One region of the Enterobacter sp. DVT3837 genome, then DNA from elsewhere that is predicted to be linked to it. Evidence: predicted binding sites of a transcription regulator. Region 1 holds the regulator's gene; each other region holds the start of a gene.
What was found. Region 1 encodes CRP, which controls carbon source genes, mostly activating them, when cyclic AMP is high. Its sites were predicted from a motif close to ATGTGANNNNNNTCACAT; they were not measured.

Region 2: a site for CRP is predicted at 2,331-2,348, ahead of epd (erythrose-4-phosphate dehydrogenase). Genes of this name have one in related genera too.
Region 3: a site for CRP is predicted at 2,684-2,701, ahead of ompW (outer membrane protein OmpW). Genes of this name have one in related genera too.

Annotation. Positions count from the first base shown of each region.
Region 1 covers NZ_JBWDLA010000001.1:1,885,956-1,890,800, reverse strand. The annotation lists gene AC0XWG_RS09170 (hydrolase) at 1-320, shown strand, start outside; gene AC0XWG_RS09165 (YheU family protein) at 317-535, shown strand; gene AC0XWG_RS09160 (phosphoribulokinase) at 566-1,435, shown strand; gene AC0XWG_RS09155 (OsmC family protein) at 1,502-1,906, opposite strand; gene crp (cAMP-activated global transcriptional regulator CRP) at 2,218-2,850, shown strand; gene AC0XWG_RS09145 (YccS/YhfK family putative transporter) at 2,908-4,845, shown strand, end outside.
Region 2 covers NZ_JBWDLA010000001.1:2,278,808-2,283,652, forward strand. The annotation lists gene tkt (transketolase) at 226-2,217, shown strand; gene epd (erythrose-4-phosphate dehydrogenase) at 2,543-3,562, shown strand; gene pgk (phosphoglycerate kinase) at 3,612-4,775, shown strand.
Region 3 covers NZ_JBWDLA010000002.1:534,436-539,280, reverse strand. The annotation lists gene yedE (selenium metabolism membrane protein YedE/FdhT) at 1-1,129, shown strand, start outside; gene yedF (sulfurtransferase-like selenium metabolism protein YedF) at 1,126-1,359, shown strand; gene uspF (universal stress protein UspF) at 1,500-1,934, shown strand; gene ompW (outer membrane protein OmpW) at 1,988-2,620, opposite strand; gene AC0XWG_RS17445 (YkgJ family cysteine cluster protein) at 2,903-3,307, shown strand; gene AC0XWG_RS17440 (YciC family protein) at 3,333-4,076, shown strand; gene AC0XWG_RS17435 (septation protein A) at 4,134-4,673, shown strand; gene yciA (acyl-CoA thioester hydrolase YciA) at 4,778-4,845, shown strand, end outside.

The DNA.
Region 1 (4,845 bases):
GCATTCGCGAGTTCGACGATCTGATCACCGCAAAAATCCACGGCTTTGCCGACGCGATTGACTACTATCGTCAGTGCAGCGCCATGCCGCTGCTCAGCAAGATTACGCAGCCGACGCTGATCATTCATGCCAAAGATGACCCGTTTATGGATCATCATTCTATTCCCGCTCAGGAATTCCTGCCCGACAACGTTCACTATCAGTTGACGGAGCATGGCGGCCACGTCGGGTTTATCGGTGGCACACTGCGTCGCCCGAAAATGTGGCTTGAGACGCGTATTCCTGACTGGTTAACCCCGTATCTGGACGGTGCAAAATGATCATTCCCTGGCAGGATCTGGCTCCCGAAACGCTCGATAATCTGATTGAAAGCTTTGTATTACGCGAAGGCACAGATTATGGTGAACAAGAACGCTCGCTCGAGCAAAAGGTCAACGATGTAAAGCGCCAGCTCAAAAGCGGCGACGTGGTGCTGGTATGGTCAGAACTGCATGAGACGGTCAATATCATGCCCCGCAACGCGTTTCACGGCTGATCTTTCAACCTTTCCAGTCAGGGAGTTGCTATGTCTGCCAGACATCCGGTTATTGCCGTTACGGGGTCGAGTGGTGCGGGAACCACCACCACCAGCCTCGCATTTCGCAAGATTTTCGCCCAGCTGAATCTCCGTGCGGCGGAGGTCGAAGGCGACAGCTTTCACCGCTATACGCGCCCGGAGATGGACATGGCCATCCGTAAAGCGCGCGATCTGGGTAAACACATCAGCTACTTTGGCCCGGAAGCCAATGACTTCGGCCTGCTGGAGCAAACCTTCGTCGAATATGGCAAGAGCGGCACAGGGCAATCCCGCAAGTATCTGCATACTTACGATGAAGCCGTGCCATGGAACCAGGTGCCGGGTACCTTTACCCCCTGGCAACCCCTGCCGGAACCCACTGACGTGCTGTTTTATGAAGGGCTGCATGGCGGCGTGGTAACTCCCCATCACGACGTAGCGCGCCATGTGGATCTGCTGGTTGGCGTGGTACCGATCGTGAACCTGGAGTGGATCCAGAAGCTGACGCGTGACATGAGCGAGCGCGGCCATTCACGAGAAGCGGTGATGGACTCCGTGGTGCGCTCCATGGAGGATTACATTAATTTCCTGACGCCGCAGTTCTCCCGTACCCATATTAACTTCCAGCGAGTACCGACAGTCGATACCTCCAACCCATTCGCGGCCAAAAGCATCCCGTCGCTGGATGAGAGCTTTGTGGTGATCCATTTCCGCAACCTCGAAGGCATTGATTACCCCTGGCTGCTGGCCATGCTGCAGGGCTCGTTTATTTCGCACATGAATACATTAGTGGTGCCGGGCGGAAAAATGGGGTTGGCGATGGAGCTCATCATGACGCCGCTGGTACAGCGGTTGATGGAAGGGAAGCAGATCGCGTGATCATATTCCCTCTCCCGGTGGGAGAGGGTTAGGGTGAGGGCATCAACACGCACGATGCCCCATCAATCACGCCTCGATCACTTCATACGAATGTGTAATTTTTACCGCTTTCTCCAGCATTAACGCCACAGAGCAGTATTTCTCCGCAGACAAGTCCACCGCGCGTGAAACGGCCGCGTCTTTCAGGTCTTTACCGGTGACCACAAAGTGCAGGTTAATATGGGTGAACAGGCGTGGCGCCTCTTCACGACGTTCCGATGTGAGTTTAACTTCGCAATCCGTTACATCATGACGGCCTTTTTGCAGAATCGAGACCACATCAATCGCGCTGCATCCACCGGCAGCCATCAATACCATCTCCATCGGGCTTGGTGCTTTATCGCCGGAGTTACCATCCATCAAAACCTGGTGCCCTGAAGCGGACTCGCCCAGGAACGTTAAACCTTCAACCCATTTCACGCGCGCTTGCATATTCATTAACTCCAACGTTGCATTTTTGGTGACAGATTACGCGTGCGTTACATTTCTCGCAATGGAAGGCGACCTGCATCATGCTGAAGCGAGACACCAGGAGACACGCGGCGAAAGCTATGCTAAAACACTCAGGATGCTACAGTAATACATTGACGTTACACATGTATGCAGAGGACATCAAACTTTACTGGCTGCGAAACGTTACGATAGCCGACTTCCCAGGGTATGGGTAAGAATTCGATTGCAACCCCAGAGTCCGGATGCATCTGATGACTCTGGTGACAGCTTATAACAGAGGATAACAGCGCATGGTGCTTGGCAAACCGCAAACAGACCCGACTCTCGAATGGTTCTTGTCTCATTGCCACATTCATAAGTACCCATCGAAGAGCACGCTGATTCACCAGGGTGAAAAAGCGGAAACGTTGTATTACATCGTAAAAGGCTCGGTGGCAGTGCTGATCAAAGATGAAGAAGGGAAAGAGATGATCCTTTCTTATCTGAACCAGGGCGATTTCATCGGTGAACTGGGCCTGTTTGAAGAAGGCCAGGAACGTAGTGCCTGGGTTCGTGCAAAGACAGCATGTGAAGTGGCTGAAATTTCTTACAAGAAATTCCGTCAGTTGATTCAGGTTAACCCTGATATCCTGATGCGTCTTTCTTCCCAGATGGCTCGCCGTCTGCAGGTTACATCTGAGAAAGTGGGTAACCTCGCCTTCCTGGACGTTACCGGTCGTATCGCGCAGACTCTGCTTAACCTGGCAAAACAACCCGATGCGATGACCCACCCTGACGGCATGCAGATTAAAATTACCCGTCAGGAGATCGGCCAGATCGTCGGCTGCTCCCGTGAAACAGTGGGCCGTATTCTGAAAATGCTGGAAGATCAGAACCTGATCTCCGCCCACGGTAAAACCATCGTGGTCTACGGAACGCGTTAATTCCACTCAAACGGCGTGCCATCGCAAGGTGTCACGCCGTTTTTGTCTCTCTTCCCCATGTGGCGCAGGCTGATTTATCACCCGGAAGTTAACTATGCACTGCGACAAACGCTGGTGTTGTGTCTTCCTGTGGCCATCGGTCTGATCCTCGGACATCTTCAGCAAGGTCTGCTGTTTTCTCTCGTGCCCGCCTGCTGCAACATTGCTGGCCTGGACACACCGCATAAGCGCTTTTTTAAACGTCTGATTATTGGCGGCTCGCTGTTTGCTGGCTGTAGCCTCGCCGTGCAGCTCTTACTCGCCCGCGATATTCCGCTGCCGTTAATCCTGACCGTGCTGGCGATGACGCTCGGCGTCACCGCTGAAATCAGTTCCCTTCATGCGCGCCTGCTTCCCGCCTCACTGATAGCGGCCATCTTCACGCTGAGCCTCGCGGGTAACATGCCGGTGTGGGAGCCGCTACTGATCTACGCCCTGGGTACGCTGTGGTATGGGCTGTTTAACTGGTTCTGGTTCTGGCTGTGGCGGGAACAGCCCCTGCGTGAATCATTGAGCCTGCTCTATGTGCAACTTGCGGATTACTGCGAGGCCAAATACACCCTGCTCACCCAGCATACCGATCCGGAAAAATCGTTACCGCCGCTGCTGACGCGCCAGCAAAAGGTGGTGGATCTGATAAGCCAGTGTTATCAGCAACTACACATGCTCGCCGCCAACAAGAATCACGAATACAAACGGCTGCTGCGTATCTTCCAGGTGGGGCTGGATCTGCAAGAACATATCTCCGTGAGCCTGCATCATCCTCAGGAGGTGCAAAAGCTGGTCGAGCGCAGCCATGCCGAAGCGGTGATCCGCTGGAATGCGCAAACCGTCTCTGCGCGTCTGCGGGTGCTGGCTGATGACATTTTATATCACCGCTATCCCACGCGTTTTAACATGGACAAACAACTCGGCACGCTGGAGAAAATCGCCCGCCAGCATGAGGACAACCCGGTGGGCCAGTTTGCCGCCTGGCATTTCAGCCGTATCGCCCGCGTGTTGCGCACCCAACGCCCGCTTTATCCCCGCGATCTCATGGCGGATAAACAAAAACGTCTGCCGTTATTGCCGGCGCTCAGAAGCTATCTGTCTCTTAAATCGTCCGCTCTGCGCAACGCCGCACGGATTAGCGTCATGCTCAGTACCGCCAGCCTGATGGGCATGGCGCTGCATCTACCTAAACCCTACTGGATCTTAATGACCGTGCTGTTTGTCACCCAGAACGGCTATGGCGCCACGCGCGTGCGTATTCTGCACCGGGCGGGGGGAACTATGGCCGGGCTGATTATTGCGGGCGTCACGCTGCACTTTCACGTGCCGGAAGGTTATACCCTGGCGGGAATGCTGATAATTACGCTGGTGAGCTACCTGATTATCCGCAAAAACTATGGCTGGGCTATGGTGGGCTTTACGGTAACGGCGGTATACACCCTGCAACTGCTCACGCTCAATGGCGAACAATTTATTGTCGCCAGACTGATCGATACCCTGATTGGCTGTCTGATTGCCTTTGGCGGCATGGTCTGGCTGTGGCCGCAATGGCAAAGCGGACTGTTGCGCCAGAACGCCCACGACGCGCTGGAGGCCGACCAGCAGGCCATTCGTCTGATCCTGAGCGACGATCCGCAACCCTCCCCGCTGGCGTATCAGCGGATGAAGGTCAACCAGGCGCACAATGCCCTGTTTAACTCGCTCAACCAGGCGATGCAGGAGCCGGGCTTTAACTCGCACTATCTGGCGGATATGAAGCTCTGGGTGACGCACAGCCAGTTTATCGTCGAGCACATTAACGCCATGACCACGCTGGCGCGCGAGCACACGATGCTGACGCCGGATCTGGCGCAGCGCTATTTGCAGTCGTGTGAAATTGCCTTACAGCGGTGTCAGCAGCGTCTGGAGTATGACGCGCCGGGCGAGTCGGGCGACTCGAATATTCTGGAAGCGCCGGAGACGTTA
Region 2 (4,845 bases), 390 kb from region 1:
CCGGCAACGAAGCCGGGGTCGCGCTAAGTATAAGGAATATCTACGGGGCCGGGCGAGCAGATTGCGCAACATGCGAGCATGATCCAGAGATTTCTTAAGCTGCAAAAGAATGCTCCATGTACATGGCATGCCGCTTGGGTTACATTGTTGGCACTTTTTTCCGGCGTAGCCCAAAACGCGCTGTCGTCAAGGGCATGGCCTTTAACAGTCCGATCTGGAGTTAAAATGTCCTCACGTAAAGAGCTTGCTAATGCTATTCGTGCGCTGAGCATGGACGCAGTACAGAAAGCCAAATCCGGCCACCCAGGGGCCCCTATGGGTATGGCTGATATCGCCGAAGTCCTGTGGCGTGATTTCCTGAACCACAACCCGCAGAACCCGGCATGGGCTGACCGCGACCGTTTCGTGCTGTCCAACGGCCACGGCTCTATGCTGATCTATAGCCTGCTGCACCTCACTGGCTACGATCTGCCAATTGAAGAGCTGAAAAACTTCCGTCAGCTGCACTCCAAAACTCCAGGTCACCCGGAAGTGGGTTACACCGCTGGTGTTGAAACCACGACCGGTCCACTGGGCCAGGGTATTGCGAACGCTGTGGGTATGGCGATTGCTGAGAAGACCCTGGCGGCGCAGTTCAACCGTCCTGGCCACGACATCGTAGACCACTTCACCTACGCGTTCATGGGTGATGGCTGCATGATGGAAGGCATTTCTCACGAAGTGTGCTCCCTCGCGGGTACCCTGAAACTGGGCAAACTGGTTGCGTTCTACGACGACAATGGTATCTCCATTGACGGTCACGTTGAGGGCTGGTTCACCGATGACACCGCTAAACGTTTTGAAGCCTATGGCTGGCACGTTGTGCGTGGTGTTGATGGCCACGATGCTGACTCGATTAAACGTGCAGTAGAAGAAGCGCGCGCTGTCACTGACAAACCATCCCTGCTGATGTGCAAAACTATTATCGGCTTCGGTTCACCGAACAAAGCCGGTACCCACGATTCCCACGGTGCGCCACTGGGCGACGCGGAAATTGCACTGACGCGCGAAGCGCTAGGCTGGAAACACCCGGCATTCGAAATCCCATCTGACATTTATGCTCAGTGGGATGCAAAAGAAGCAGGTCAGGCGAAAGAAGCCGCATGGAACGAGAAGTTCGCTGCGTATGCTAAAGCCTTCCCACAGGAAGCCGCTGAATTCACCCGTCGCATGAAAGGCGATATGCCGTCTGACTTCGATGCAAAAGCGAATGAGTTTATTGCTAAGCTGCAGGCGAACCCATCTAAAATCGCCAGCCGTAAAGCGTCTCAAAATGCGATTGAAGCATTTGGCCCACTGTTGCCTGAATTCCTGGGCGGTTCTGCTGACCTGGCGCCTTCTAACCTGACCCTGTGGTCCGGTTCTAAAGCGATCAACGAAGATACTGCCGGTAACTACATCCATTATGGTGTACGTGAATTCGGTATGACGGCAATTGCTAACGGTATCTCCCTGCACGGTGGTTTCCTGCCGTATACCTCTACCTTCCTGATGTTCGTAGAGTACGCACGTAACGCCGTACGTATGGCTGCGCTGATGAAACAGCGTCAGGTGATGGTCTATACCCACGACTCCATCGGTCTGGGCGAAGATGGTCCAACTCACCAGCCTGTAGAGCAGGTGGCTTCTCTGCGTGTGACTCCGAACATGAGCACATGGCGTCCATGTGACCAGGTTGAATCCGCAGTGGCGTGGAAATACGGTGTTGAGCGTCAGGATGGCCCAACCGCACTGATCCTCTCCCGCCAGAACCTGGCACAGCAGGATCGTACTCCAGAGCAGCTGGCGAACATCGCTCGCGGTGGTTATGTTCTGAAAGATTGTGCAGGTCAGCCTGAACTGATCTTCATCGCTACCGGTTCTGAAGTTGAGCTGGCTGTTGCGGCATGGGACAAACTGTCTGCCGAAGGCGTTAAAGCGCGTGTGGTCTCCATGCCGTCTACCGATGCGTTCGACAAGCAGGATGCTGCATACCGCGAGTCCGTACTGCCTAAAGCGGTTACTGCTCGTGTGGCGGTGGAAGCGGGTATTGCTGACTACTGGTTCAAATATGTGGGCCTGAATGGCGCAATCGTCGGTATGACCACCTTCGGTGAGTCTGCACCGGCAGAGCTGCTGTTCGAAGAGTTCGGCTTCACCGTTGAGAACGTTGTAGCGAAAGCGAAAGAACTGCTGTAATCGCCGTTTTGCCCGGTGGCGCTACGCTAACCGGGCCTACAAATGGCTCGAAAGTAGGCCGGGTTAGCGTTAGCGCGCCACCCGGCTTTTTTGTTGTCATTATTCCACCTAAAATGTGACGCAAGTCATATAGCTCGCTTATTCATCTGGACAGACATTCCTTTTATTCCCCGATTCGCTTATTCTTGCTGAAGCGTTTCAGTCGATTAAATGTTCGACAATTGACCAATCAATCGCAGTTTGTGACAGCAAGGATTCCCCTTCGGGCGTAGCTGGATTACTCTTTCAGCCACCTCAAACCCAGGGATAGCTTTGCAGGAGATCTATGACCGTACGCGTAGCGATTAATGGCTTCGGTCGCATCGGACGTAATGTGGTTCGTGCTTTGTATGAATCCGGACGTCGGGCGGAAATGACCGTGGTGGCAATCAATGAACTGGCGGATGCTACGGGCATGGCGCATTTGTTGAAATATGACACCAGCCACGGACGCTTTGCCTGGGATGTACGCCAGGAAAGAGATCAGCTTTTTGTAGGTGATGACGCTATTCGTGTGCTGCATGAGAACAGCATTGCCGGGCTACCCTGGCGTGAATTGGGTGTGGATGTGGTGCTTGACTGTACCGGCGTGTATGGCAACCGCGAACATGGCGAAGCCCATCTGGCAGCAGGTGCGAAAAAAGTCCTGTTCTCTCATCCCGGCAGCAACGATCTCGACGCGACCGTCGTGTTTGGCGTCAACCAGCATGAGCTACAAGCTGAACATCGCATTGTCTCCAACGCCTCCTGTACCACTAACTGCATTATTCCGGTCATTAAACTGTTAGACGATGCATATGGCATTGAATCCGGCACGGTGACCACGATTCACTCCGCCATGCACGATCAGCAGGTGATCGACGCCTACCATCCGGATTTACGACGCACTCGCGCGGCGAGCCAGTCAATCATTCCGGTGGACACAAAACTGGCTGCAGGGATTACACGTATTTTCCCGCAGTTTGATGACCGTTTTGAAGCGATTGCCGTGCGCGTTCCGACGATTAACGTCACTGCAATTGACCTTAGTGTGACGGTGAAAAAACCGGTAAAAGCCTGTGAAGTCAACATGTTGCTGCAAAAAGCGGCACAGGGTGCATTTCATGGTATAGTTGACTATACGGAATTGCCGTTGGTCTCAGTAGATTTTAACCACGACCCGCACAGCGCCATCGTTGATGGCACTCAAACGCGCGTCAGTGGCGCACACCTTATCAAGACGCTGGTCTGGTGTGATAACGAATGGGGCTTTGCTAACCGAATGCTCGACACTACGTTAGCAATGGCCGCTCAAGGTTTCAGGTAAGACGCATCGTGCGTCTGCAAAACTTTAAGAATCAACGAGAGGATTCACCATGTCTGTAATTAAGATGACCGATCTGGATCTGGCTGGTAAACGCGTTTTCATCCGTGCTGATCTGAACGTACCGGTTAAAGAGGGTAAAGTGACCAGCGACGCGCGTATCCGTGCATCTCTGCCAACCATCGAACTGGCTCTGAAGCAGGGCGCTAAAGTGATGGTAACCTCCCACCTGGGTCGTCCAACCGAAGGCGAGTACAACGAAGAGTTCTCTCTGCTGCCAGTTGTTAATTACCTGAAAGACAAACTGTCCAACCCGGTTCGCCTGGTGAAAGATTACCTGGACGGCGTTGAAGTTGCTGCCGGTGAACTGGTTGTTCTGGAAAACGTTCGCTTCAACAAAGGCGAGAAGAAAGACGACGAAGCACTGTCCAAAAAATACGCTGCACTGTGCGACGTATTCGTAATGGATGCTTTCGGTACGGCTCACCGTGCGCAGGCTTCTACCCATGGTATCGGTAAATTCGCAGACGTAGCCTGTGCAGGTCCTCTGCTGGCTGACGAACTGGAAGCGCTGGGTAAAGCACTGAAAGAACCAGCTCGTCCAATGGTTGCTATCGTTGGTGGTTCTAAAGTTTCTACCAAGCTGACCGTTCTGGACTCCCTGTCTAAAATTGCTGACCAGCTGATCGTTGGCGGTGGTATCGCGAACACCTTCGTTGCTGCTCAAGGTCACAACGTGGGTAAATCCCTGTACGAAGCAGACCTGGTTGACGAAGCTAAACGCCTGCTGAGCACCTGTGATATTCCAGTTCCAACAGATGTTCGTGTTGCTACTGAGTTCTCTGAAACTGCAACGGCGACCCTGAAGTCTGTAAACGACATCAAAGACGAAGAGCAAATTCTGGACCTGGGCGACGTTTCTGCACAGAAACTGGCTGAAATCCTGAAAAACGCAAAAACTATCCTGTGGAATGGTCCTGTTGGCGTGTTCGAATTCCCGAACTTCCGCAAAGGGACTGAAATCGTTGCTAACGCTATTGCAGACAGCGAAGCGTTCTCTATCGCAGGCGGTGGTGACACCCTGGCGGCAATCGACCTGTTCGGTATCGCTGACAAGATCTCCTACATCTCCACTGGTGGCGGTGCATTCCTCGAATTCGTGGAAGGCAAAGTACTGCCAGCAGTAGCAATGCTCGAAGAGCGCGCTAAGAAGTAAGCCATTCAAGGGCAGGGAAACCTGCCCAATTTTCAGCGCGCTTTTAAGAGCTCGCACCTTTTCTAACGGC
Region 3 (4,845 bases), on a different contig from region 1:
TACCTACTATTTCGGCATTACCGGCACCTTCTGGGCCGTCACCGGCGAGTTCACGCGCTGGGGTGGGCAACTGCTACAACTGGCTGGGGTACATACCGAAGAGTGGGGTTACTTTAAACTCATTCATCTGGACGGCACACCGCTCACCCGCATCGATGGGATGATGATCATGGGTATGTTCGGAGGATGTTTAGCTGCGGCGCTATGGGCAAATAACGTCAAGCTGAGGCTGCCTAAAAGCCGAATCCGTATTCTGCAGGCGATTGTCGGCGGCATGATTGCCGGCTTCGGCGCGCGTCTGGCGATGGGGTGCAACCTTGCCGCCTTCTTCACTGGTATTCCTCAGTTTTCACTGCATGCCTGGTTCTTTGCCGTCGCCACGGCTATCGGCTCTTACTTTGGCGCAAAATTTACCCTTCTCCCGCTGTTCCGTATTCCGGTCAAAATGGTCAAGGTGAGTGCAGCTTCTCCACTGACGCAAAAGCCCTCTCAGGCCCGTCGCCGCTTCCGCCTGGGTATGTTGGTCTTTTTCGCCATGCTGGCGTGGGCGCTGTGTACAGCCCTGAACCAGCCGAAACTCGGTCTGGCGATGCTGTTTGGCGTGGGTTTTGGCCTTCTCATTGAACGCGCACAGATCTGCTTTACTTCGGCGTTTCGCGATATGTGGATCACCGGCCGCACGATGATGGCGAAAGCGATTATCGCCGGGATGGCGGTCAGTGCCATCGGCATCTTCAGCTATGTCCAGTTAGGTGTCGAACCGAAAATCATGTGGGCAGGTCCTAACGCGGTGATTGGCGGTCTGCTGTTTGGCTTCGGGATCGTGCTGGCTGGCGGGTGTGAAACCGGCTGGATGTACCGCGCCGTTGAGGGTCAGGTGCATTACTGGTGGGTGGGTCTGGGAAATGTTATCGGCTCGACGATACTGGCTTACTTCTGGGACGACCTCTCCCCTGTGCTTGCCACCAACTGGGACAAGGTGAACCTGCTGAGCACCTTCGGCCCCCTCGGCGGTCTACTGGTCACTTATGGTCTGCTGCTGGTAGCCTTTTTACTGGTTGTCGCACAGGAAAAACGTTTCTTCCGCAGAGCCACTGTTAAAAACCAAACGCAGGAGAATGCCGCATGAAAGAGATCGTGCCTGATTATCGCCTGGATATGGTCGGCGAACCCTGCCCCTATCCGGCAGTTGCCACACTTGAAGCGCTTCCGCAGCTCAAAAAAGGTGAAATTCTGGAAGTGGTGAGTGACTGTCCGCAGTCCATCAACAATATTCCGCTGGATGCCAAAAACCACGGTTACACGGTGTTAGATATCCAGCAGGACGGACCGACCATCCGCTATTTAATTCAGAAATAATGCTGTCACGGACGCCCCTATCTGGGGTGTCTCTCCCGCCTCAAAACCTGCCTTATATCCCACTTTGACCGCGAATACAGTGAATGTCATTACAACAGCACTACACTTTAAGTGGATAAAAAACAAACAGGAGGTGTGGCATGTTTAATTCGATTCTTGTTCCTGTCGATATCTCTGAGAGTCGCCTGACCGAACAGGTGATCCCTTATGTACAGGCAAACGCAGCAATCAGTAACGGTAAAGTTCATTTTCTGACGGTCGTTCCCTCTTTCCCCTACTACTCCTCTCTTGGGCTGGCCTATTCTGTTGAGATGCCAAAACTGGCGGAAATACAGCAGGAGGCGCTGGAGAAACTCAATGAGATGGTAAAACAGTTCAATTTGCCCGCAGAACGCGTTCAGACACATGCCATTTCTGGCGCGCCTAAAGACCAGATCCTGAAACTGGCAGACAGTATCAACGCAGACCTGATCATTATTGCCTCTCATCGGCCTGATATTACGACCTATCTGTTAGGCTCAAACGCGGCAGTCGTTGTCCGCCACGCAAAATGTCCGGTGCTGGTTGTGCGCTAGGGGAAATTCTGCAGAAAGACTGGCCGTTTTTTGGCCAGTCTCAGGAGATGAAATCAGAAACGATAACCCGCGGAGAACATAAATACCCACGGATCCAGGCGAGTACTGATACTTTGCTGCTGACCGCCTGCTTTGAAGCGTACGTCAGTATCAATATCCATGTACCAGACAGAGGCGTTAATTAACCAGTCACGGTTAATCAGATAATCAAGACCTACCTGCCCGGCCATGCCCCAGGAATCTTTCAGACTGAGGTCTGACAAACCAGCCTCTTTACCGGTATCGTTAAATTTCTCATCAAAGAAGGTCGTGTAGTTCACACCGGCGCCAATATACGGACGCACTTTGCTGCTGGCATCGCCAAAGTACCACTGCGCCATCAGCGTTGGTGGTAAATGGTGAACTGTGGCGATATCGCCTGTCGGCCCAAGGCCTACGCGATGGCGGAATGGCGTTGCAGCCAGAAGCTCAACACCAACGTTATCCGTCGCCATATAGGTGAACGTTAAACCTAACTGGGTGTTATTACTGACGTTAAAACCGCCCATACCCAGCACGTTATCCGATCCTTCCGTTGGGCGAACCGTAGCCGAACCGGCACGAATAAAGAATTCGCCTGCTTCATGCGCATATGCGCCGCCAGAGAGACTGCTTAATACAAGGGCTGCCACCGCTAATTTTTTCATATCCGCTCCATCGTTGTGGTTTTAATCGCGGGTGAGAATATACTCACAAATGAGTAATAAGTGATCTGCCGCAGATCACATTAAAACCAGTAACTTAACATTCATTGATCTGGGTTAATTTTTTGTGGCACATTGAAAAGCAATAAGTTGTTCCCATGTCAATTTTTGGCATTTCACAGTTACAAAATTTTCCCTTTTCCCCCTCTTGCTCTTCCTCTGGTGGCTGGATAATTTATCGCTCTCACAAGTTGATTTGATGCGTTCTTCTTTTGCAGGTGTGCCATGAGTGATACGAACCCGTGCATGACGTGCGGAGCCTGTTGTGCGTATTTTCGAGTCTCTTTCTACTGGGCCGAAGCCAGCGATGGTGGCGGTACCGTTCCGGTTCATCTCACAGAGCCGCTAACGCCTTTTCTGCGCTGCATGAGTGGCACCAACCAAAAACAGGTCCGCTGTGCAGCGCTACAGGGTGAGCCCGGGGTTTCGACCCGATGTTCCATCTATGAGGATCGCCCCAGCCCGTGCCGGGAATTTGCCATGTCTGGGGAAGATGGGCAGGTCAACGAAGCCTGTAACCGCGCACGCGCGCGCGTTGGATTACCGCCGCTTTACAAAGATATGCTTTTCCATACAAGCCTTGATGCTGCCACAGCAGGTGCATCCGGTGTACAATTGCCGGCTAATTAACACCTGCAATACTCAAGGAGAGTGCATGTCTATCACGGCGAAGTCTGTCTACCGTGACACGGGAAACTTTTTCCGCAATCAGTTCATTACCTTTTTACTGATCGCGTTGCTTTGCGCCTTTATCACGGTGGTGCTTGGCCATGCGTTCTCACCGAGTGAAGAACAAATTGCCAGCCTGAGCCAGGGCGACCACCTTGCAGGAAGCGTAGGGTTGTTTGAACTGGTACAAAACATGACGCCTGAGCAGCAACAAATTCTGCTGCGGGCTTCCGCTGCATCCACTTTCTCAGGTCTTATTGGTAATGCGGTGCTGGCCGGTGGCGTTCTGCTAATGATTCAGCTGGTGTCGGCGGGACATCGGGTCAGCGCTTTACGGGCGATTGGAGCCAGCGCACCGGTCTTACCTAAGCTGTTTATCCTAATCTTCTTAACCACCATGCTGGTGCAGATGGGGATTATGCTGGTCGTGGTACCGGGTGTGTTGCTGGCTATCGTGCTCTCTTTTGCCCCTGTGATGGTTGTGCAGGATAAAATGGGAATTTTTACCGCGATGCGCAGCAGCATCAGACTGGCATGGGCTAATATGCGTCTGGTGGCCCCCGCCGTGATCGGCTGGCTGCTTGCTAAAACGCTCTTGTTATTGTTTGCGCCGAATTTTGCGGTATTAACGCCTAATGTTGGCGCCGTGGTGGCGAATACGCTGAGCAATCTCATTTCAGCGGTACTGCTCGTCTATCTGTTCCGCCTGTATATGTTAATTCGTCAGTAATCCCGAGGCGGGGGGACATCGCTGTCTCCCGCCCCGCTCAGAAGATGGAATCACAGAATGAAGCAGTTTCTTGATTTTTTACCGCTCGCGGTGTTTTTCGCTGTCTATAAGTTGTACGACATTTTTGCTGCAACAAAAGCACTAATCGTTGTGACCGCCGTTGTGCTGATCTATAGCTGGATTCGCTATCGCAAAGTCGAAAAAATGGCGCTCATCACGTTCATTTTAGTGGCGGTGTTTGGTGGATTGACCATTGCCTTGCATGATGTTGAATTTATTAAGTGGAAGGTTACTGTTATTTATGCGTTGTTTGCAGCAGCATTACTGTTCAGTCAATGGTTCATGAAAAAGCCCCTTATCCAGAGCATGTTAGGTAAAGAACTAACGCTACCGCAGGTAGTCTGGTCGCGTCTGAATACTGCCTGGGCAATCTTCTTTATTCTCTGCGGTCTCGCTAATATCTATATCGCCTTCTGGCTGCCGCAGGATATCTGGGTCAACTTTAAGGTCTTTGGCCTGACCGCGCTGACGCTTATCTTCACACTGTTAAGCGGTGTATACATCTATCGTCATATGCCGCAGGACGACAACCACTGATTAATGACTGACCAGAACGTCAACGACAGGCGTTCTGGTCTATTCTCTCCGCACGCGAATCATAGTAGCATCCCGCCTGAAGTCTTCCGTTACGAGTTAAAACAATGACAACAACTAACGCCCCTCAGGGCGAACTGGTTTTACGCACACTGGCAATGCCCGCTGACACCAA